3 regions of the Plantactinospora sp. CA-294935 genome follow, and region 2 is predicted to be linked to each of the others. Evidence: predicted binding sites of a transcription regulator. Region 2 holds the regulator's gene; each other region holds the start of a gene.
The links. Region 2 encodes HrcA, which represses chaperone genes, less so after heat shock. Its sites were predicted from a motif close to GGTTNGCACNCTCNNNNNGAGNGTGCNAACC; they were not measured.
Positions count from the first base shown of each region.

Region 1: a site for HrcA is predicted at 1,556-1,586, ahead of groES (co-chaperone GroES). Genes of this name have one in related genera too.
Region 3: a site for HrcA is predicted at 3,272-3,302, ahead of groL (chaperonin GroEL). Genes of this name have one in related genera too.

Region 1 is NZ_JBNJMU010000001.1:3,217,031-3,224,772, forward strand. It holds gene ybaK (Cys-tRNA(Pro) deacylase) at 1-232, opposite strand, end outside; gene ACQEVC_RS14420 (THUMP-like domain-containing protein) at 243-1,469, opposite strand; gene groES (co-chaperone GroES) at 1,719-2,033, shown strand; gene groL (chaperonin GroEL) at 2,114-3,760, shown strand; gene ACQEVC_RS14435 (molybdopterin-dependent oxidoreductase) at 4,006-5,640, shown strand; gene ACQEVC_RS14440 (WhiB family transcriptional regulator) at 5,698-6,078, opposite strand; gene ACQEVC_RS14445 (LuxR C-terminal-related transcriptional regulator) at 6,334-7,389, shown strand; gene ACQEVC_RS14450 (DUF5319 domain-containing protein) at 7,443-7,742, opposite strand, start outside.
Region 2 is NZ_JBNJMU010000001.1:3,936,660-3,944,401, forward strand. It holds gene ACQEVC_RS17650 (phytanoyl-CoA dioxygenase family protein) at 12-914, opposite strand; gene ACQEVC_RS17655 (hypothetical protein) at 1,194-2,054, opposite strand; gene ACQEVC_RS17660 (enoyl-CoA hydratase-related protein) at 2,139-2,924, opposite strand; gene hemW (radical SAM family heme chaperone HemW) at 2,942-4,165, shown strand; gene ACQEVC_RS17670 (DUF4870 domain-containing protein) at 4,230-4,961, opposite strand; gene hrcA (heat-inducible transcriptional repressor HrcA) at 5,335-6,357, shown strand; gene dnaJ (molecular chaperone DnaJ) at 6,424-7,560, shown strand; gene ACQEVC_RS17685 (16S rRNA (uracil(1498)-N(3))-methyltransferase) at 7,620-7,742, shown strand, end outside.
Region 3 is NZ_JBNJMU010000001.1:1,720,367-1,728,108, reverse strand. It holds gene ACQEVC_RS07810 (glycosyltransferase family 4 protein) at 1-178, opposite strand, end outside; gene ACQEVC_RS07805 (hypothetical protein) at 175-345, opposite strand; gene ACQEVC_RS07800 (BON domain-containing protein) at 791-1,462, shown strand; gene groL (chaperonin GroEL) at 1,603-3,174, opposite strand; gene ACQEVC_RS07790 (DUF5994 family protein) at 3,452-3,931, opposite strand; gene ACQEVC_RS07785 (lipopolysaccharide assembly protein LapA domain-containing protein) at 4,173-4,529, opposite strand; gene ACQEVC_RS07780 (GAF and ANTAR domain-containing protein) at 4,878-5,606, opposite strand; gene ACQEVC_RS07775 (GAF and ANTAR domain-containing protein) at 5,697-6,437, opposite strand; gene ACQEVC_RS07770 (SigB/SigF/SigG family RNA polymerase sigma factor) at 6,917-7,742, shown strand, end outside.

The DNA of each region.
Region 1 (7,742 bases), 720 kb from region 2:
TCGCCAGCGTCTTGAGGTCGAGTTCCCCGGTGACCGGTACCACTGCCACGGTCAGCATCCCGTCGACGCTGGCGACCAGCGACTTGAAGACCCGCTCCGGCGGTACGCCCAGCGCCGCCGCCACCTCGGCGCCGTAGTTCGGGGTGTCCGGCGCGACGTCGTACGGGTGCAGGGTGTGCGGGACCCGCTGCCGTGCCAGCAGCGCGGTCGCCGGGGTGCCCCTGCCTGCCATGATCCGCACCCTACCCGGTCGAGGCGTCCGGTTCCGGGGCCGGCACCGGACGGCAGAGCAGCACCGTGGGGGCGTCGGCGATCCGGGTCAGCACCAGGCTGATCGGCTTGCTGCCGGCCAGCCGCAGGTCGCGGCGGAGCCGCTCCGGCTCCAGCGCGGAACCCCGCTTCAGGATCTCCGCCCGCCCGACGTCGAGGTCCCGCAGCCGGGCGCGCAGCCGCTTCAGCGAGAACGGCAGCGACTCGACCACCTCCAGGCACCGGGCGTACGGGGTGGGGCGGGCGGCGTCGGCGTAGACGTACGCGATCTCGGGGTCGGCGAGCGTGCCGCCGACCGTACCGGCGAACTCGGCGACCAGGTGCGCGCGGACCACCGCCGGGTCGGGGTCGTAGAGGTAGCGCCGGACCGGGCCGACCGGGGCCCGCCGGCTGCCGTCGCCGGTCAGTTCGTGCAGCGCCGTCGTCCCGGCCAGCAGGGTGGCCCGGCGGGGCGCGGCGGCGAGCGGGCCGGACCAGACGGTCGCCTCGACCAGGTCGCCGTCGACGCTGACCCACTCGCCCTCGGCATCCGCCGGCAGCAGCCGGTGGTCGATCCCGGGTGCGACCTTGAAGACCGTCCGGGGGACCCGGCCGGCCAGGCCGAGCAGGAAGTCCCAGGGTGGGGAGTAGGCGGCCGGGTCGAAGATCCGCCGGCCGGTACCGGCCGTCCGCCGCGCCGGATCGCAGAACACCGCGTCGACCGGCTCGTCGACGGCGGTGAGGTCGAACCGGGTCGCGTCGCCGACGGTCACGGTGAACCGGTCGGCCACCCCGGCCGCCCCGGCGTTCGCGGCGGCCATCGCCGCGGTGACCGGATCGGCCTCCACGCCGTACACCCGGATGCCGGCCCGGGCGGCGGCGAGCGCGTCGGCGCCGAGGCCGCAGCCGAGATCGACCAGGGTGCGTACCCCGGCGGCGCGCAGCCGGGCGGCCCGGCGCGCCGCGACCCCGGCCCGGGTTGCCTGTTCCAGCCCGGCCCGGGTGAAGAACATCCCGGCCGCCTCCGGGCCGAACTTGGCGGTCGCCCGGCGCCGCAGCTCGGCCTGGGTCAGCGCGGCGGCGGCCAGCCCGGCCGGTACCCCGGCCGAGCGCAGCGCGGCCGCCGCGGCCAGCGGGTCGCCGCCGGCCAGCTCGGCGGCCCTGGCCAGCGCGGTTTCCCCCGCCGGGGTACGCAGCGCGGCGAACTGCTCGGGATCCACCGGAGCATTGTGCCGGCCAGGGTCACCGAAGGGTGTGTCGGGTTGGCACTCTCCTTGACGGAGTGCTAGCCGTCGGCATAACCTGCGGTTAGCACTCTCAAACCGAGGGTGCCAGCTTTCGGGCCGTTGTCCGGGAGCTGAACGCCAGGCGGACCGGCACCCGCGACGACGGACCCGCCCGGTGGCATGTGGCAGATTGACGCTGGTCGGCTCGCCGGCCGGTACAGAAACCAAGTACCCCAGGAGGGTATGCCCGTGACTACCGCGACCAAGGTTGCGATCAAGCCGCTCGAGGACCGGATCCTGGTCCAGGCGAACGAGGCTGAGACGACCACGGCGTCGGGCATCGTGATTCCCGACACCGCCAAGGAGAAGCCGCAGGAGGGCACCGTCCTCGCTGTCGGCCCCGGCCGTTTCGACGACGACGGCAACCGGATCCCGGTTGACGTGAAGGTCGGCGACACGGTCATCTACTCGAAGTACGGCGGCACCGAGGTCAAGTACGCCGGCGAGGAGTACCTGGTGCTCTCCGCCCGCGACGTCCTCGCCGTCATCGAGAAGTGATCTGACTGATCCACTGACGCTGCCCCGGACCGGCCCCGCCGGGCCGGGGCAGCGCTGCGTGAAGGGACCCTGTTAACACAATGGCGAAGATTCTGAGCTTCTCGGATGACGCCCGGCACCTGCTGGAGCACGGTGTCAACACGCTCGCGGACACGGTCAAGGTCACTCTCGGCCCGCGTGGGCGCAACGTCGTCCTGGACAAGAAGTTCGGTGCTCCGACGATCACCAACGACGGCGTGACCATCGCCAAGGAGATCGAGCTCACCAACCCGTACGAGAACCTCGGCGCGCAGCTGGTCAAGGAGGTGGCGACCAAGACCAACGACGTCGCCGGCGACGGGACCACCACCGCCACCGTGCTGGCCCAGGCGATGGTCCGGGAGGGCCTGCGCAACGTCGCGGCCGGTGCCGGCCCGGCCGGGCTGAAGCGCGGTATCGACCTGGCGGCCGAGAAGATCTCCTCGGCGCTGCTGGAGAAGGCCGTCGAGGTGGGCAGCCGGGAGTCGATCGCGCACGTGGCGACCATCTCGGCCCAGGACGCCACCATCGGCGACCTGATCGCCGAGGCGATGGAGAAGGTCGGCCGGGACGGTGTGATCACCGTCGAGGAGGGCTCGACCCTGGCCACCGAGCTGGAGGTCACCGAGGGCCTCCAGTTCGACAAGGGCTTCATCTCGCCGAACTTCGTCACCGACACCGAGGCGCAGGAGGCGGTGCTCGACGAGCCGTACATCCTGATCACCACCCAGAAGATCTCCTCGATCGAGGAGCTGCTGCCGCTGCTGGAGAAGGTCCTCCAGACCGCGAAGCCGCTGCTGATCATCGCCGAGGACGTGGAGGGGCAGGCGCTCTCCACCCTGGTGGTCAACGCGATCCGCAAGACCGTCAAGGTCTGCGCGGTGAAGGCGCCCGGCTTCGGCGACCGGCGCAAGGCGATGCTCCAGGACATGGCGATCCTGACCGGTGGCGAGGTGGTCGCCCCCGAGCTGGGCTACAAGCTCGACTCGGTCGGCCTGGAGGTGCTCGGCACCGCCCGCCGGGTCGTGGTCGACAAGGACAACACCACCGTGATCGACGGCCGGGGCCGGGACAACGACGTCACCGAGCGGATCACCCAGATCCGCAAGGAGATCGAGGCGTCCGACTCCGACTGGGACCGCGAGAAGCTCCAGGAGCGGCTGGCGAAGCTCTCCGGCGGCATCGCGGTGATCAAGGCCGGTGCGGCGACCGAGGTCGAGATGAAGGAGCGCAAGCACCGCATCGAGGACGCCATCGCCGCGACCAAGGCCGCGGTCGAGGAGGGCACCGTACCGGGCGGCGGTGCCGCGCTGGTGCAGATCGTCTCGGCGCTCGACGGCGACCTGGGCCTTACCGGTGACGAGAAGGTGGGCGTCTCGATCGTCCGCAAGGCGCTGGTCGAGCCGCTGCGGTGGATCGCCCAGAACGCCGGCCACGACGGCTACGTGGTGGTGCAGAAGGTCGCCGAGCAGGGCTGGGGCAACGGCCTCGACGCCGCCACCGGCGAGTACAAGGACCTGGCCAAGGCCGGCATCATCGACCCGGTGAAGGTGACCCGCAACGCGGTCACCAACGCGGCGTCGATCGCCGGGCTGCTGCTGACCACCGAGAGCCTGGTCGTGGAGAAGCCGGAGAAGGCCGAGCCGGCCGCCGCCGGTGGGCACGGCCACGGTCACGGGCACGGCCACCAGCACGGTCCGGGCTTCTGACCGGTCCGGGCCCGGATCGCGTTGATCCGTACCCCCGGTCGCGACACCGAGATCCGCGTGAGCGGTCCGGCGTGGGAGTCTCCACGTCCGGCGCCCCGCTCACGCGGATCTTCGTTTCTGCGCCAGAGGCGCGCCGGGACGCCGAGACGGCGGCGGTCACCCTGCACAGCGGGCTCGCCGGCACCGGGATTACGAACCCCTGACGTGCCTTTCCCGCTCGGGTCCCGGCCGGCAACACTGGTCGGATGAGGGTGATCCCGGATCTGGGCGGTAACGGACCGGCACCGACCGTCCCGGGCCGGCACGGCGGCCTGCCGCGCCGGTTCGGTGCGCTGGCCGGGTTGGCCGCCGCGGCCGTCGCGGTCGGGGTGGCCGAGGCGGTGGCGGTGCTCACCGGGGCGCGCTCCGCGCCGCTGGTCGCGGTCGGCGGCGTGGTGGTGGACCTGGCGCCCGCACCGCTCAAGCGGTTCGCCGTCGACGTCTTCTACGTGTACGACAAGATCGCACTCCTGGTCGGCACCGCCGTACTGCTGGCCGGGTTCGCCGCACTGGTCGGGCTGGTCGCGGTCCGCTCGCTGCCCCTCGGGTACGCCGGGATCGCCCTCTTCGGCGCGGTCGGCGTACTGGCGGCGCTGACCCGCCCCGGGGCCGGTCCGGTCGCGGTGCTGCCCTCGCTGGTCGGCGCCGTACTCGCGGCCGGCGTGCTCCGGCTCTTCGTCGCCGGCCCGCTCGGCCGAGCCCTGGCCACGCCGATCGAGGCGACCGGGCCGGTGCCGGCCGGCGTGCCGCCCTCCGCTGCCGCGTACCCGGACGCGTACGCCCGGCGGCGGTTCCTGACCGGGGTCGGGGTGGCGGTCGGCGCGGCGGCGGTCGGCGGCTTCGGCGGGCGCTGGCTGTCGACCCGGCGAGGTGTCTCGGCCGCCCGCGCGGCGATCGAGCTGCCGCTCCCGGCCAGCCCGGCGGCGCCGGTGCCGCCGAACGCCGAGCTGGCGGTGCCGGGGCTGTCCTCGTACGTCACGCCGAACCGGGACTTCTACCGGATCGACACCGCACTGGTGGTGCCACGGGTGGACCCGGAGGGATGGCAGTTGCGGATTCACGGCCGGGTGCGCAATCCGATCACGCTGAGCTATGCCGACCTGCTCGCCCGGCCGATGATCGAACGGCACATCACCCTCGCCTGCGTCTCCAACGAGGTCGGCGGCGACCTGATCGGCAACGCCCGCTGGCTCGGCGTACCGCTCGGGCCGCTGCTCGCCGAGGCGGGGCCGCTGCCCGGGGCGGACCAGGTGGTGGCCCGCTCCACCGACGGCTGGACCTGCGGCAGCCCGACCGAGGTGCTCACCGACGGCCGGGACGCGATGCTGGCCGTCGGGATGAACGGCGAACCGCTGCCGATCGAGCACGGCTTCCCGGTCCGGGTGGTGGTACCCGGCCTGTACGGCTACGTCTCGGCCTGCAAGTGGCTGGTGGAGCTGGAGCTGACCAGTTTCGCCGACTTCGACGCGTACTGGGTGCCCCGGGGCTGGTCGGCGCGGGGACCGATCAAGACCCAGTCGCGGATCGACACCCCACGGGCGGGCCGGACGGTGCCGGCCGGTCCGGTCACCGTCGCCGGGGTGGCCTGGGCGCAGCACGTCGGGATCCGGCAGGTGGAGGTACGGGTCGACGACGGCGACTGGCAGCCGGCGACCCTGGCCGGATCGGTCTCGACCGACACCTGGACGCAGTGGTCCTGGCGATGGCTCGCCACCCCTGGTGAGCACGTCCTCCAGGTGCGCGCGACCGACGCCGACGGGGCGACGCAGACCGGCCAGTCGCGACCGGTCGAGCCGGACGGCGCCACCGGCTGGCACACCGTCAGGGTCACCGTGACCTGAGTACCCCGGTGCGCCGATCACCGGACCGGACCCTGACCGGGCCGGTCGTGCGGGGGGTCAGGCCGACCGCTGGGCCGGCACCGTCGACCGGAAGGGCCGGCCGAGCCGGGCCTCCAGCCGGGTGACGTCGACCCGGTTCTGCCGACGGTCGGCGAGATCCTCCCAGCCGACGGCGAGCAGCCGCAGCCGTTCGGACTCGCTGAAGCCACCCCACACCCCGTACGGCTCGCGTACGGCGAGCGCGTGGGCGGCGCACTCGGCACGGACCGGGCAGGCCATGCAGACCGCCTTGGCGTTGGCCTCCCGGCGGTTGCGGGACGAGCCCCGCTCGCCTTCCGGGTGGAAGAACTGGGCGCTGTCCCGGCCCCGGCAGGCGCCAAGCCGCTGCCACTCCCACAGATCGACGATGGGTCCAGGCAGCCTGCGTACGTTCGACATCAGCACCCTCCTTCCGCGCGGCACCGCGACGACCTGCTCCGGGTCGGGATCCGGGCGGCGGGCCGCGCAGGCGCACCGATCCGACCACGGGTCCCGGTACCCCGGGCGGGGACGGCTCACACGTACTTGATCGCGAACTTCTGGCCCCGAACCAGATCCGCGGGACGAATCGTCCAAAAAGTTTGTGGTTCATCCGGGGAAACTCATCATGATCACTCACCGGCGTGGTCTCCTCGTTGCGGAGAGGAGAGCATCGTGCGCACCGTTCTTGTCTGCGTCCGGACCCCGCTCGCGGCCCAGAACGTCGCGGCGGCGGCAGCCCGGCTCGGGTTGGCCGCCGCGGTCCGTACCGCGGTGTCCGACCCCGAGGCCATGCTCCGGCTCGCCGAGCGGCCGGCGGACGTGGTGCTCGCGGACACCGCGCTCACCCGTCCGGACAGCGTCGGCTTCACCCGGCGGGTACTGGCCCGGTCGCCCGGGGCGGCGATCCTGCTGCTCGGCGCCGAGGACCCGGGTGTCGCCGCGGCGACCATCGCGGCCGGCGCCCGTGGGCTGATCCAGGGCAGCGACCACGACCTGGTGAGCGTGGTGGCAAAGGCGATCCTGCTGCTCGGCGGCCGGCCCGGTCGGGGCGGTGCCGCGCTGGCCGGCGGCGCGCTGGCCGGCGGCGGTCAGGCGGGTGGCCCGGTCGGTGCCGGCCGGACAGGTGGCCCCGGCGACGCGGGTGGCCAGCCGGCGGCGGGCCAGCGGCTCGGCAGCGTGGTGCGCGCGCCGACCGGACCCGGCCGGGAGGGTCCGGGCGGGGACGCACCGGGCGCCGGTCGTCCGCCGGGGGACGAGTCGGCGGTACGCCGGCGGGACGACCCGGAATCGCACGCCGGCGCCGGCGAGACGACCGGAGAACAGCCGACCGGGCCGGCGGTGGTACCGGCGCAGCGTGGGGACGACCCGAACGCGCCGACCGACCCGGCCACGCCGGCCGGTGCCGCGCCGGGGCATCCGGCGTACCCGTCGGAGAAGGCCGGCCCGGACGGGCCCGGCGGGGTCGGGCCGGGCCAGGAGCCGCGCGGTGCCGACGCCCCGGGCGGAGCCGGACGCTCGGCTCCGGTCCGCCGGCCGGTGCTGACCGAGCGCGAGATGCAGGTGCTGGTCGGGATGGCGGACGGGAAGAGCAACGCGGAGATCGGCCGGGAACTCTTCGTCTCCGAGGACACCGTCAAGACCCACGCCCGGCGGTTGTTCCGCAAGCTGGGGGCCCGGGACCGGGCGCACGCCGTGGCGGCCGGGTTCCGGGCCGGCCTGGTGGCCTGACACCCGTCGGCGGGCGGTGGCCCGACGACCTCGGTGACCGGATCGTCCCCCGCTCAGCGGGGGGCCTCGGCCTCGCCCTCGTTCTCGTCGGCGGTCTCGGTCAGGGTGTCGTGCACCCCGTCGGCGTAGCCGCGGGCGTATTCCCAGGTGACGTAGTGGTCCGGGTCGGGGTCGTAGGCCGGCTCGTGCACCCGGGGCCGGCCGGAGTTGAGCAGGTGCCGCAGGTTGCCCCGGAGCAGGTCCCAGTCGAAGTAGTGCGGTTCCCGGCAGTCCTCACACTCGATCACGAGGCCGCGTACCCCGACCGGACCCAGCAGCGCCTGGTAGATCTCCAGGTCGGCCAGGTCCTCCAG
Region 2 (7,742 bases):
GTCGAAGACGGTCAGCGCAGCCAGGGGATGCTGCGGTCGAGCAGACCGCGCTCCTTCAGCTCCTTGCGCAGCGGGATCTCGTCGTCGACGTACCCGTTCCAGTTGATGCCCCAGTAGTTGGCGGTGTGCGTACCCTCACCGAGCAGTTGGCGCTGCACCGGGGTCCGGTTCCGGTACCACTCGCCGTCCTTGTCCGGGTGCAGCTCGTCCAGCGGCCGGATCCACCGGTAGGTGTAGCCGACGAAGAGCATCTTCCGGGTGATCGTGGAGAGGTTGGTGGACCGGGAGTGCCACTGACGCCGGTCGAAGATGAAGGCGTCACCGGGATTGGCGGTGATCTCGACCGTGCCCTCGGGGTCCGGGTTGTGCACCGTCAGGTCGGCCGGGCGCGGCAGCGAGTTCCACAGGTGGCTGCCCGGGATGACCTTGGTCGCCCCGCGGCCCTTCTCCGACAGGTCGGAGAGCACGTACGCGACCTTGAGCGAGAACATCGGCCGCGGCAGGTTCGGATCCATCGTCTCGGGGTCCGAGTTCTGCCGGTAGCCGTCCTGGTGCCAGCCCCAGTACGGCTTCTCCGGCTCCAGTGCCGGCGGCGTGACGTCCAGGTGGTTGTGGTGGGTGTAGATGTTCCACCCCGCGAGACCCCACATGTAGGGGAACGCGATCGGGTGGGTGAGCAGCTCGCCGAAGAGTTCGTCCCGCTCCAGGAAGCCCAGCAGGTGCAGCGTGCCGTCCTTGGTGGTGTTGCCGGCCGCCTTCTCCTCGGCGTAGACCCGGTCGACCGCGGCCTCCAGGGCCGCGCGGTGGTCCTCGGTCAGGACGTTGCGGAGCAACAGGAAGCCCTGCTCGTGGAACTCCTTGCGATCCGTGTCACTGATCGGCTCGTAGCCAGTGCGGCCGCCGTAGTCGAACACCGCGTCCCCTCCCCATAGGGTGAAACTCTTTCTGAGCACACAGGCTGCCGATCGTAGCTCCCTCCGCAAGATCCGCATCTCGACGCTCCGGCGTGCGTCCGGCGCCGGCCATCCGGAGGTACGCAGGGCAGCCGGGCCATGACAGCACGCAATAAATCCGTCGAAAAATAGGGGTATTCGAGCCGATCTGGCCGTTTGTGCAATCACTGCCAGTTAGCGGTGGCCCGGTCGTGCAACAAAATCGCCGGCCGATCGGTGCCGCTCGCGGCCCGAACAGACTCAGTCGGTGAAGACCTCGGCGACCACCTGGTGCGGGGTCGGCGGCGCGCCCTTGACCGGCGCCCAGGTGCCGTCGTCCGCCGTCCACTGGAGGTCGCCGAAGCGCACCGTCTTCACCCCGTGGTCGTCGGCGTGCGACACCAGCCAGTGCGCGTAGCGCCAGCCCACCTGCTGATCCGTCGTCGGTACGGCCAGACCGGTCAACTCGGCCGGAACCGACGTCTCCAACCGGCCCCAGTCCAGCTTCAGCCCGGCGGTCAGCGCCGTCGCCGCCGCGTTCCCGCGCATCGCCGGCTCCCGGCCCACCGTGCAGGCCACCGCGCCGGTGGCATTGCCCAACAGTGCCCGGGTCAGCACCTCGGACTCGTCCGCCCACTGCTGGTACGCCCGCGGATAGGCCGACCGCTGCACCCGCTGCGCCGCGACCGTGACCTCCATCTGCTCCCAGCCGCGAACCTTCTTCAGCGCGTTGTAGAACTTGGTCGCGGCGTAGCGCGGATCCCGGATCTGCTCCGGCTTGCCCCAACCCTGACTCGGCCGCTGCTGGAACAGCCCCACCGAGTCCCGGTCACCGCCGGCCAGGTTGCGCAGCCGGGACTCCTGGAACGCCGTGGCCAGCGCCACCACCACGGCCCGTTCCGGCATGTCGCGCCGGACGCCCACCGCGGCGATGGTCGCGGCGTTCGCCATCTGCTCGGCGTTCAGCGTGACCCGGCCGTCCGCCTCCACCACGCAGCCGGGGGCGGCGCTGGGGATCGGCAGGGTATGCCCGAACTCGCGCGCGCCCAGGTAGACACCGAAACCGGCAACCGCCGCGAGCGCCACCCCCGCCGCCACCATGGCCCGAGTCTGCACCGCCACCCCCTGTCCGATAGCCGGACACAGCCTACTTCGAGCGCCCAAAATCCCGACCCGGTTCGGCCGGGTCGGCCGGCGGAGCCGGAGTCAGTTGCCGGGTACCCACCGGGCGGGCCGTTTCTCGCCGAACGCCGCGACGCCCTCACGCCCCTCCTCGGAGTGGAAGTACCGCACCGACAGGTCGCGCAGCTCCGCCAGGTCGGCCCGGAAGCTCTCCGCCGAGCCGCGCCGGAGCAGTTCCTTCGCCCCGGCCAGCGCGCCGGGCGCACCACGGACCAGCGCCAGGCAGTAGGAGGCGACGGTCTCGTCCAGCGCCTCGGCCGAGGTCACCGTGGTGACCAGGCCGATCTCGGCCGCCCGACGACCGTCGAAGACGTCCCCGGTCAGATACAGCTCGGCGGCGGCCCGTGCTTGCAGCCGGGGCAGCACGGTCGCCGAGATCACCGCCGGGATCACCCCGAGCCGTACCTCGGTGAACGCGAAGGTCGCCTCCTGGGCGCAGATCGCGATGTCGGCCGCCGCGACCAGGCCGAGGCCACCGGCCCGGGCCGGCCCGCCGATCCGGGCCACCACCGGCTTCGGGCACTCCCAGATCGCCGCGAGCACGTCACCCAGCATCGCCACCGGCACCGTGCCCTCGCGGTACGCCGCCGCCGTCTCCACCAGGTCGGCGCCGGAGCTGAAGACCGGCCCGGTGTGCGAGAGCACCACCACCCGGACGTCGTCGTCCGCCGCCGCCGCGCCCAGCGCGTCGAGCAGTTGCCGGAGCAGGGTGCTGGAGAGCGCGTTGCGGTTGTGCGGGCTGTCCAGGGTGAGAGTTGTCACTCCGTGCGTGGTGGAGACCCGGACGAGTGGATCAGGGGCTGAGGTCATGCCCGCACACTAGTCATATGCCTGGAGAGCTCCCAGTGGGCGAGCCCGTACCCGTCGACGGGGCGCTGCCCGACGCCGCCCTGGCCACGGTCGGCGACCGCGGCTTCGGCGTCTACGTCCACGTACCGTTCTGCGCCAGCCGCTGCGGCTACTGCGACTTCAACACCTACACCGCGACCGAACTCGGCGGGACGGCCGGCCGGGACGGCTATCCCGACCAGGTGCTCGCCGAGCTGCGGTTGGCCGCCCGGGTGCTGGCCGACCGGCCGCCGGCCCGGGTCGACACGGTCTTCGTCGGCGGCGGTACGCCCACCCTGCTGCCCCCGGACGACCTGGCCCGGATCCTGGACGGCATCGACCGGACCTGGGGGCTGGCCGCCGACGCCGAGGTCACCACCGAGGCGAATCCGGAGTCGGTGACCCGGGAGTCGCTCAAGGAACTGCGGGCCGCCGGCTACACCCGGATCTCCCTGGGCATGCAGTCGGCCGCCCCGCCCGTGCTGGCGATCCTCGACCGCCGGCACACCGCCGGCCGGGCCACCGAGGCCGCGCAGGAGGCCCGGGAGGTCGGCTTCGCCCACGTCAACCTGGACCTGATCTACGGGACGCCGGGGGAGCGCGCGGAGGACTTCGCGGCGTCGCTCCAGGCGGTGCTGGCCGCCGGGGTCGACCACGTCAGCGCGTACGCCCTGATCGTCGAGGACGGCACCCGGCTGGCCGCCCGGATGCGGCGCGGCGAGCTGGCGTACCCGGACGACGACGTGGCGGCGGACCGCTACCTGGCCGCGGAGGCGGCGCTCTCCGAGGCGGGTTTCTCCTGGTACGAGGTCTCCAACTGGGCCCGCACGCCGGCTGCTGCCTGCCGGCACAACCTGCTCTACTGGGCCGGCGGCGACTGGTGGGGCCTCGGTCCCGGCGCGCACAGCCACGTCGGCGGGGTCCGCTGGTGGAACGTCAAGCACCCGTCGAGTTACGCGGCCCGACTCGGCGCGGGGCAGTCCCCCGGGCAGGCCCGGGAGGTGCTGTCGGCGCGGGAGCGGCGGGTGGAGGAGGTGCTGCTCCGGCTCCGGCTCGCCACCGGGCTGCCGCTGACGGCGCTGGACGACGCGGGGCGGGCGGGTGCGTCCCGGTACCGCGAAACCGGGTTGCTGGACGGGGCGGCGTACGACGCGGGGCGGGCCGTGCTCACCCTGCGCGGGCGGCTGCTGGCCGACGCGGTGGTCCGGGACCTGCTGCCCTGACCCGGCCCCGACAGTGCGATGGCCCGCGCCGGATCCGGCACGGGCCAGCACGGCGCTGTCGGCACTACTTGATCATGCGGATGGACATCGGGTAGCGGTACAGCACGCCCTCGTTGGCCTTCATGCCGGCGATGATCGAGAAGATCAGCACCACCAGCCAGGCGATCAGCGGCAGGAAGAACAGCACGAGGGTGCAGGTCCCGACGATGAGCGAGACGATCGAGATGATGCCCCAGGTGATCTGGAAGTTGAGCGCCTCGACCGCGTGCGCGCGTACGGTCGGCGACTCGTTGCCCTTGGCGAGCAGCGCGACGAGCGAGGCGATGAAGCCGACCACGATGCCGCCGAAGTGGGCGATCAGGGCCCAGGTCTTCTCGTCGCTGTTGGCGTAGCCGGACGGTGCCGGTGCGCCGTACGGGTTGCCCGGTGGCGGGTAGCCGCCCGGTGGCGGGTAGCCGGCACCCGGGTACCCGCCCGGGGGCTGGCCGCCGGGGGGTGGGTAACCGCCGCCGGGGGGTGGGTAACCGCCGGGCGGCGGGTAGCCCCCGGGCGGGGGATAACCGCCACCGGAGGTCGGGTAGGTCCCGCCACCTGACGTCGGGTAGGTCCCGCCGCCCGAGGTCGGGTACGTGCCGCCGCCGGAGGTCGGCGAGGGCGAGCCGGGCGCACCGTACTGGGGTGCGGCGGGCGGGGGGTACCCCTCGCCTGGCGTCGGGTATTGGCCCGGATTCATCGGGGCGGTCGGGTCCGGGGGCGGACCGCCGTATTCTCCGGGAGGGCGAGGCGGTTCAGTCATGGAGGTCACGGTAGGACTCCCGCTCAACCGGCGCCAGCCGCCCCCCGGATTGAACCTTTTTCAACCTGAACCGCGCGGCGCTCACACACCGCGTCTGACCCTGCGGTCCCACGGACCGCAAGGGGAGGTTGAAAAAGGTTCATTGAATCTGGACAATGGCCGACCGTGCCTGCTAGGCCGACCGGGGTAGGGTGTGCTGGCAAGCCTGTTGTCCGGGTTCGGATAGCCCTTCCAATCGATCATCGCGCCGGGTACGCCTTGGTCGTAGACTGGCACTCGCTACAGTCGAGTGCCAGGGCGGACCTGGCCCGACCGTCGTGGCCGCCCCGGTCGTTTCGCCCAGCCGGGGCCGGGACGTCGCAGGGAGGTGAGGATGGGTCTCGACGACCGCAAGCTCGACGTGCTGCGCGCGATCGTGGAGGACTACGTCGCCACCCAGGAACCGGTCGGCAGCAAGGCCCTGGTCGAGCGGCACCAGCTCGGGGTCTCCCCGGCCACCGTCCGCAACGACATGGCCGTGCTGGAGGAGGAGGGTTACATCCGGCAGCCGCACACCAGCGCCGGCCGGGTCCCCACGGACCGTGGCTACCGGCTCTTCGTGGACCGGCTCTCCCGGGTCAAGCCGCTCACCCCGGCCGAGCGCCGGGCGATCGAGCGCTTCCTGGTCGGCGCGGTGGACCTCGACGACGTGGTGCACCGTACGGTCCGGCTGCTCGCCCAGCTCACCCGGCAGGTGGCCGTGGTGCAGTACCCGAGCCTGGCCCGGTCCTCCGTCCGGCACCTGGAGCTGGTGCCGATCTCCACCACCCGGCTGATGCTGGTCATGATCGCCGACACCGGTCGGGTGGAGCAGCGGCTGGTCGAGCTGCCGACCCCGATCAGCGCCGACGACGTGACCGACCTGCGCCGGCTGGTCAACGAGCGGCTCGGCGGCGAGAAGCTGGCCGAGACCCCGCCGCTGGTCCAGGCGCTGGTCGACGAGGTGGCCCCCGGGCTCCGCCCGGCGATGACCACGCTCGCCACGGTGCTGCTGGAGACCCTGGTCGAGCGGCACGAGGAGCGGATCGTGATGGCCGGCACCGCCAACCTGACCCGGGGCGGGCTGCTCGACTTCCAGGGTTCGCTGCGGCCCATCCTCGAGGCGCTCGAGGAGGAGGTCATCCTGCTCAAGCTGATCGGCGAGGTGGAGCCGAACACCCTCCAGGTACGCATCGGCGACGAGAACGAGATCGACAATCTGCGGGCCACCTCGGTGGTCAGCACGGGATACGGTCCGGGTACGACCATCGTCGGCGGACTCGGCGTGTTGGGTCCCACCCGGATGGACTACCCGGGCACCATCGCCACGGTGCGGGCCGTGGCACGCTACGTCGGCGACGTGCTGGCGCAGAACTGACCACCAAAGCTCACCCTGACGACCGGCGGACGGTAACGCGAGACAGACATGAGGACACGGAACGCAGTGGCCAAGGACTACTACGGGATTCTCGGCGTCAGCCGGGACGCCTCCGACGACGACATCAAGCGCGCCTACCGCAAGTTGGCGCGGCAGTACCACCCGGACGTGAATCCGGATCCGGAGGCACACGAGAAGTTCAAGGACATCAACGCCGCGTACGAGGTCCTCTCGGACGACCAGAAGCGGCAGATCGTCGACCTCGGTGGCGACCCGCTGGCCCCCGGCGGCGGCCCCGGGGCCGGCCCGGGCGGTGCCGGTGGGCCGTTCGTCGGCTTCCAGGACATCATGGATGCGTTCTTCGGGGCGGCGGGTGGCGCGCGCGGGCCGCGTCCGCGTACCCGGCCCGGTGCCGACGCGATCCTGCGACTCGAACTCGACCTGCACGAGACGGCGTTCGGGGTGGAGGCGCCGATCGCGGTGGACACCGCCGTGCTCTGCACCACCTGCTCCGGGGCCGGCACGGCGCCCGGTACCCATCTCGCCACCTGTGAGGCGTGCGGCGGGCGGGGCGAGGTGCAGTCGGTGCAGCGGACCTTCCTCGGCCAGGTCGTCTCGTCCCGGCCGTGCACCGTCTGCCAGGGGTACGGCACGGTCATCCCGCACGCCTGCCCGACCTGCGCCGGTGACGGCCGGGTGCGTACCCGCCGCTCGCTGACCGTCAAGATCCCGGCCGGGGTCGAGGACGGCATGCGGATCCGGCTGGCCCAGCAGGGCGAGGTCGGCCCCGGCGGCGGTACGGCCGGCGACCTCTACGTCGAGATCCACGAGCGGCCGCACGACGTCTACTCCCGCAAGGGCGACGACCTGCACTGCCGTGTCACCGTGCCGATGACCGCCGCCGCGCTCGGCACCCGGCTGACCATCAAGACGCTGGACAGCGAGGAGCCGGTCGACGTCAAGCCGGGCACCCAGCCGGGCTCGACGCTGCGGCTGCGGGCCCGGGGGGTGCCGCACCTGCGCGGTACCGGCCGGGGTGACCTCTACGTGCACCTCGACGTGCGTACCCCGACCAAGCTCGACGCCGAGCAGGAGCGGATGCTGCGCGAGTTCGCCAAGACCCGGGGCGAGGAGGTCGCCGAGCTGACCAAGCAGGGCGGCTTCTTCTCCCGGATGCGGGACGCCTTCAACGGCCACGCCTGACGGGCGCGTCGCCCGGCCGGCGAGCCGTGCCGGGCGGACGACCCGCTAACCTGCTCGCCGTGAGCGCGCCGCTGTTCCTGGTCGAGTCGCTGCCGCCCGGCGACTCCGTCACGCTGGACGGTCCGGAGGGGCACCACGCCGCGACCGTGCAGCGGCTGCGTACCGGTGCGGAGCTACTGCTC
Region 3 (7,742 bases), 2.2 Mb from region 2:
CCCGTGGACACACTCCGTCCAACCGGGCCGAGGTGACCGAGTCCAACGTGGCGAACAGCGTCACATCCACGCCCCGGGCAACCAGACCATCGGCGAGCAGGCCGGTCACCTGTTCCCAAGGCCCGTAATGGTGTGGAGGCGTGCGCCACGCCACCGGTCCCAGCATGGCCACCCTCACCGCGATGCGCGATCGGCCAGGCCGGCGGGGTGGAGGCCGGTCGGGAGCGGGTCCCCGGGACAGACGCCGTCGAACCCGTCCGGCAGCCCGCGGTCGATCCAGTCGGCCCTGACCTGGTGACCGCGACCACGCAACAAATCGACGGTCTTGTCGTTGTCGATCGTCATCCGCTTCTCCTCGCGTACGAATTCGGCCGGCCTGAAGGTGCCGGAGCGGGCCTCGGTGGAGCGAACGCGTCAGCCGGGTGAGCCCGAACACTACGCCCCGACGCGCTCCGAGCGGCGGTTCGCGTTCACCCGAGGACGGCGGGACGCCCGGCACGCCCCGCACTCCCGTCCGGCCGGACAGACTCCACGGACCTCCGGCGAGATGAGGCCCAACAATGAACCTTTTTCAACCTGAACCGCGCGGCGCTCACACACCCCGTCCGACCTCGCCCTCTGACGGACCGCAAGGGGAGGTTGAAAAAGGTTCACTCGGGAGACAAACGATGACACAGAATAGGTTTGCATAGCGCATTAAAATCCCACAGTTGAGAATCAAGCTCAAGATATATTTGAATATGCACCAAATGCGGTGGCACATAGGCAGGCGGAGGGTCAGGGTTGGTCCATGACACGCACCGTCCAGGTAAGTGACAGGGACCTGCAGACCAACGTCACCAACGAACTGACTTTCGATTCCAGCATTGACGCCGCGCATCTCGTGGTGCTGGCGAACGCCGGCGTGGTGACACTCTCCGGTGACGTGGGCACGCTGCCCGAGCGGCATACGGCGAAACGGGCGGCCATGCGGGTGGCCGGTGTGCAGGCCGTCGCCGTCGACATCGTGGTCCGCGACCCGGGCGCGTTCGGCGCCAAGGACCGCGACATCGCCGAGGCGGCGAACCAAATGCTCGGCTGGGCGGTCGACGTACCCTCCGACGCCGTCACGGTCGGGGTCCACAATCGTGTGGTCACCCTCTCCGGCACCGTCACCCGCCACTACGAGCGGGAGGCCGCCGCACGCGCGGTCATGTATCTCAGGGGCGTCACGGCGGTCAGCAACACCATCAGGCTGATGGCGCCCGCATCGGCTTCCGACGACCTGAAAGCGGCGATCGGCTCGGCGATCCGGCGTAACGCCCAGCTCGACGCCGAGCAGGTCGAGGCGGAGGTCAACGGCACCGAGGTAACGCTGCGGGGGGCCGTACGCTCGTGCGCCGAACGCCGTCAGGCCGAGAACGTGGCGTGGTCGGGTGCCGGCGTCACCAGCGTCAAGAACCAGCTCACCGTCACCGCCTGATCCCAGATCGGCCCGGCCGTCCGGAGACGGCCGGGCCGATCTGCTTCATCCCTGTCCGGGTCGGCCAGTGCGGCCGTAGCCGTGCTGGCCGACCCGGACGGTGCCAGACCCGAGGTGCCGGCGACCCGGCGCCCGGGCGGCTACGGCTTGTCGACGATGAGTACCTCGGTGCTCAGGAACAGCGCGGCAATCGACGCAGCGTTCTGCAATGCGAAACGGGTCACCTTGGCAGGTTCGACGATGCCCGCTTTGATCATGTCGACATACTCGCCCGTGGCGGCGTCGAGGCCCTGGCCGGGTGGAAGTGAGCTGACCCTCTCTGCCACCACCGCTCCCTCATGGCCGGCGTTGCTGGCAATCTGCCTGAGCGGCGCGGTGAGGGCTACCCGTACGATGTTCGCGCCGGTGGCCTCGTCACCGGCCAGGTCGAGCTTGTCGAACGCCGTGCCCGCGGCGTTGGCCAACGCCACACCACCGCCGGGTAGCAGGCCCTCCTCGATGGCGGCCCTGGCGTTGCGGACGGCGTCCTCGATGCGGTGCTTACGCTCCCGGAGTTCCACCTCGGTGGCCGCACCGACCTTGATCACCGCGATGCCGCCGGCCAATGCCGCCAGCCGCTCCTGCAGCTTCTCCCGGTCGTAGTCGGAGTCGCTGTGTTGGATCTCGGAGCGGAGCTGCGCGACGCGCCCGGCGATCTGGTCCAGCTCACCCGCACCGTCGACGACGGTGGTCTCGTCCAGGGTGGCGACCACCCTGCGGGCCCGGCCGAGCATGTCGAGGGTCACGTTGCCCAACGTGTGACCGACGGTGTCGCTGACAACCTGAGCGCCGGTGAGGACGGCGAGGTCGGCCAGCATGGCCGTGCGGCGGTCACCGAAGCCGGGCGCCTTGACCGCGACCGAGGTGAGGGTGCCGCGGACCGTGTTGACGACAAGGGTGGCGAGGGCCTCCGCCTCGACGTCCTCGGCGATGATGGCCAGCGGCTTGCCCGCATGCATGACCTGCTCCAGGATCGGGAGGAGGTCGGTCAGGTTCGAGATCCTGTTCTCGACGATGAGCAGGTACGGGTCGTCGAGAACGGCTTCCATCCGTTCGGCGTCGGTGACGAAGTAGGGCGAGATGTAGCCCTTGTCGAAGCGGATGCCTTCGGTGAACTCCAGCTCCAGGCCGAAGGTGTTGCCCTCCTCGACGGTGATCACGCCTTCCTTGCCGACCTTGTCCATCGCTTCGGCGATGAGTTCACCGACAACAGGGTCGGCGGCGGAGATGGACGCCGTGGCCGCGATCTGCGCCCTGGTCTCGACCTCCTGGGCCTGGTGGCGCAGCGCCTCGGTCACCGCGACCACGGCCTGTTCGATGCCGCGCTTGAGTGCGACCGGGTTCGCCCCGGCGGCAACGTTGCGCAGTCCTTCCCGCACCAGTGCCTGGGCCAGGACGGTGGCCGTCGTCGTGCCGTCCCCGGCCACGTCGTCGGTCTTCTTCGCGACCTCCTTGACCAACTCGGCACCGAGCTTCTCGTACGGGTCGTCGAGTTCGATCTCCTTGGCGATGCTCACACCGTCGTTGGTGATGGTCGGCGCACCCCATCCGCTACCCAGCACGACGTTGCGGCCCTTGGGGCCGAGCGTCACCTTCACCGTGTCGGCGAGCATGTTCATGCCGCGTTCGAGGCCGCGACGGGCGTCTTCACCGAATACGATCAATTTGGCCATCTGTGTCGTCCTCTACTCGTCGTGCCGACGTTCAGCACTGCTCGGACCGACCTGCGACGAACACATCGCGCACGCCCACAAAGGGCTCATCCCATTCGGCTGGCACTCACGAAGGGCGAGTGCTAACTATGGTCTAGCACTCGCCGCCCGAGAGTGCAAGGACAACGTCCTCCTCGGGAACTCGTCGTACGCCGCCGTGTGGCGCCGCCGGGTGCGTGCGGTACCGAAACCCCGCCCCACCGTGGTCTGTCCACATCGTCGGCGGGACGATGCCGCCCTACCGCGTCTCCGACAAGATCCGGGGCGGTGTGAGACCTGGCTGACCGCCTTCGTCCTCCCACACCGCTACGGGAGCGTCATCGACCGCACGCGGAGTGGACGTGGTGACGGCGAGCAGGATGTGTTGGGGGTGGACCTGGTTGCTGGTGACGGCGGCGAGGACCATCGCCGCGTCGGCGGTGTCGCTCGCGGTCTTCGGCGGGACGATCAGCAGGTCGACGCGGTCGCCGTTGGCGCACAGCGCGGTGAGTAAGCTGATGGGCTGGCTGCTGAAGTAGCCCAGCCGGAGGACCCGGTCACCCACCCCCAGCCGGCGGGGGTGGATGTCCCAGCCGTCGGCGGCGAGGACGAGCCTGGTGACGGGTCCGCGTAGTTTGTCGATGGCCAGGACGAGCCCCGGCAGTTCCGCGACGGGGTCGGTCGAGCGGGGCCACCAACCGCCGTCCAGGAGGGTACGGCGGGAGCCGGTGGGTTCCATCCGCAGTCGTGGAGTCGATGGCGGCGTTGGCGAGATCGTCGTCGCGCGGCTGGTAGCAGTGGCGTGTGTCATGGCAGGTTCCTTCCGCCCGTCGCCGCAAGGGATCCGGCGAGGGGCTGAGGTCGGGAGAACGGCAGGCCGAGGCGTCGAATTTGCCGGCGGGGTAGCGGAAGGGCGCAGCTGCGCAACCGCAGCGGCTCATCGCGCCCGGCTCGTCGTACGCCCAGATCCAGGGCGCGGATCAGTGACGCCGGCGGCGGGACAGCCTACGCAGTTGGGTGATACGGGCGACGCCGACCACCATGGTCAGGATCGCGACGCCCACACCGGCGATCAGCAGGGCCAGGGCCAACGGCAGAGTGCCGTGCATCCACAGGAAGCTGATCTCGACGCTGCGGGTGTTCTGCAGCATGAAGACGATGAGCACCACGCAGATGAGCGCGGCGGCGCAGATCCCGAACCAGGCGGCGCCGGTGCGGGTGTGTGGCATCCGGGTCGTCGTCGGCGACGTCGACGTCGGTGCGGCCGAGGGCTTCGGCGGTGCCGTGGTGGCCGAATCGACCGGTGCGCCTTGGGTGGTGCGGAGAAGGTCGGACATGACATCCCCCTCTGGGGGGTGGGCCGGTATGGCGGGCACCTCAAGGCTGAGTTGTCGTCGCTTCCGGGATAGCCCCATCGTACGCCTGTTCGGCCCGATATGCCCAGTTGCCTCGACCGAAGATCCCGTCTGGGTGTCGCTTACACCGCTGCGGCTACTCCAATCCCCGGCCACGAGGCCGTCGACCGTTCGTCGGAGGAACTGGACCTGGATGTTCCTTGGAGGGGAGCGGGGGGACGAGAGCCCCGGGCGGTTCGCCCGGGCCCCGCACGCTACGACCACCTCTGCCGAGCGCCGCGACATCGCTCCCCTCGGCGCGGGTTGCGGCTGTCGATCCCGCTGAGGAGGTCACCGGCTCGGGCCGGTGACCGTCGTTGGTGGGGTCTGTTCGGTCCCGTCGACGATGGCCTGCGCGAGATCGGACAGCCGCCGGTTGTGGCTGCGGGCGTCGTTGCGAAGCAGTGTGAAGGCTTCGGCCATGTCCAGTTGGAGGCGTTCGGCCAGAACGCCCTTGGCCTGTTCGATCAGGACGCGGCTGTTCAGCGCGGTTTGTAGCTGTTCGGTGAGGGTGTCGCGGCGGTGGATGGCGCGTTGCTGCAGCAGGCCGATGGTGGCCACGTCGGCCAGGGCCTGGGCGACATGCAGCTTGTCCTCACCGAGCGCGCCCGGCTGCCTGTCGAACAGGTTCAGCGCACCGATGACCTCCGTACGCAGGCGCATCGGCAGGGCGTGCACGCAGGCGAATCCGACCTCGGCCGCGGCTGCGGCAAAGCGCGGCCAGCGGCCGGCGGTGCTGAGGTCGGCGACCGACACGGGTCGGCCGGTACGGAAGCAGTCCACGCACGGGCCCTGGTCGGTCTGTAGTTGGAACAGCTCCAGCAGTCGGGTCCGTTCGGAGGAGGCCGCCACGACCTGCAGCGTGCCCTGCTGGTCGGTCAGCAGCAGCCCGGCAGCCGAGACACCCAAGAGCTGCACACACCGCTCGGTCAAGACGTGCATGAAGTCGATCACGTCGAACTCGTCGACGAGAGTGTCGGCCAACTCGACGAACACATTGGTCAGCTGGATCTCGGCCATCTCACTCTCCCTCGGCACAGCGTAGACCTGCCGTCCGGCAGCCGGCTGCCACGACTCGGCGAACCTGACACGGACATGCCGGTTCCGAACTCAGCGGTCAGTGCCCCCGCCCTCGTCGGAGCCCCGGTCGAGGTGGGGGCCGAAGCGGAGGCGTCGGGCGACCACGTCGCTGGCGACGTCCCGCAGCCGTCGGTCATGGGAGTACGCGTAGGCGCGCAGCCGGATGAGGGCCACCGCCGCGCTCACCCCCAGTTGCACGGTCACCATTCCGGTGGCCTGGTGTACCTCGGGGTGGTGCAGGCCGACCTGCTCGGGCCAGCGTCCGTCCGGGCGTGACCGATTGTGCTGCGCGGCGTCGAGCAGCAGCGCGCAGACGGTGTCCGCGAGCATCAGCACGTCGGCCAGTTGCTCGCGGTCCAGGCCACCGGGTCGGGCACGGTAGAGGTCCAGGACACCGATGCGGGCCGCACCGACCCGCAGCGGTAGCGCGAACGACGCACACACCCCGGTGCGCATCGCCGCCGGTGCGAACACCGGCCAGCGGACCAGGCAGTCCGGGGCCGTCAGGTCGGCGACCAGTTCCGGGGCGCCGGCGACGGCATCGGCGGCCGGTCCCTCGCCGAGGGTCAGGGTCAGCTCTGCCAGGTCCGACGCGACGTCATCGCTGGCGTACACCGTCTGGCGGAAGCCGGTGCCGAGCACCGTGACGGCGGCACCGTCCAGCCCGGTGGCCGACATCACGGCGGCACAGACATGTTCGACCGTGACCGGCCGGCCCTGGGCGTGTTCGACGACCAGGCTCCACAACCGCGTCCGGCGATCGGCGGTCATCGCACCGCTCCACCCGAACAGGGCGGCACCAGAGGTGAATCCACGAAGGCGCCTCCGATACCCCGAACGGTTCGTCAGGGCCGCGACGGGCAGGTGACGTAGGACGGGGACCGGGTCGAACGCGACTCGCTGCATGGCGGCTTGTCACCGGCCAGCCTACGCCGGACAGTCCGGGGCCCGCCCGGTCGCCGCGCTCGTGTCGCACGTTCCCCGCGCGGCGTCGCCGGTAATGACGGCACGATCCGGCCGCGCCGGGCCGGTCGTACCCACTTGATGAGGGCGTAGAGTGATCCGCAGGACCCGCCCCCACCACACCGACGCGCCAGTCAGCGTTCACGCTGGCGTCCCCTCGCCGCCCGGACCTTGCGGTCACCCAGCGACTCCAGGCGCCTTCAGTGCGGGGGCGCCGTCCCCGCCGGCACACTGCGGCGGCTTCCCCGAGGGCGTTGATCACCATGACCGTTCCCGCCGAGTCAACCATGAACACAGGTCCGCCCCACCGCCCCACCGAAGGGACGACGCCGGTCATCAGCGACCCCCGGCTGCCCTGGGCCGCCGTGCAGACTGTTGCCCCGCCCCCTGACGTCCGACCAGCCCGCGCGTCGACCGGCACCGAGCAGCTACTTCGCCAACGCGACGCCCTGCCCGCCGGGCATTCCGACCGCGTCAGAATCCGAGCCCGGGCCATCGAGGCGAACCTGCCGACGGCACATCGACTCGCACGGCGCTACACCGGACGCGGCGAACCCTTCGACGACCTGGCCCAAGTCGCCGCCGTCGCCCTGGTCAACGCCGTCGACGGGTACGACCCGGACCGCCGGACCGCCTTTGTCTCCTACGCCGTCCCGACCATCCTCGGCGCCCTCAAACGGCACTTCCGGGATACGACCTGGGGAATGCGGGTACCACGCGCGATGCAGGAACTGACCGGCGAGGTCAGGACCGCCAGCGGCGAACTCAGCCAGCAACGGGGCCGTACCCCGACGCCGGCCGAACTCGCCGACCACCTGCACATCACCGTCGACCAACTCCGTGCCGCGCTCGGTGCCGAACAGGTCTACCGCCTGACGTCGCTGAACGCCCCATCCGCGGTGGAAACCGGCGACGAGCCCATCGACCTCCTCGGCGGCGTCGATCCGCACTACGCCCGCGTGGACGACCGCCTGACGCTGCGACTACTCCTCGCGACGGTTCCCGTACGAGAGCGCCGCATCCTCGCCATGCGGTTCTACGACAACATGACCCAGACCCAGATCGCCGCCGAGATCGGGGTGTCCCAGATGCAGGTATCCCGACTGCTGAATC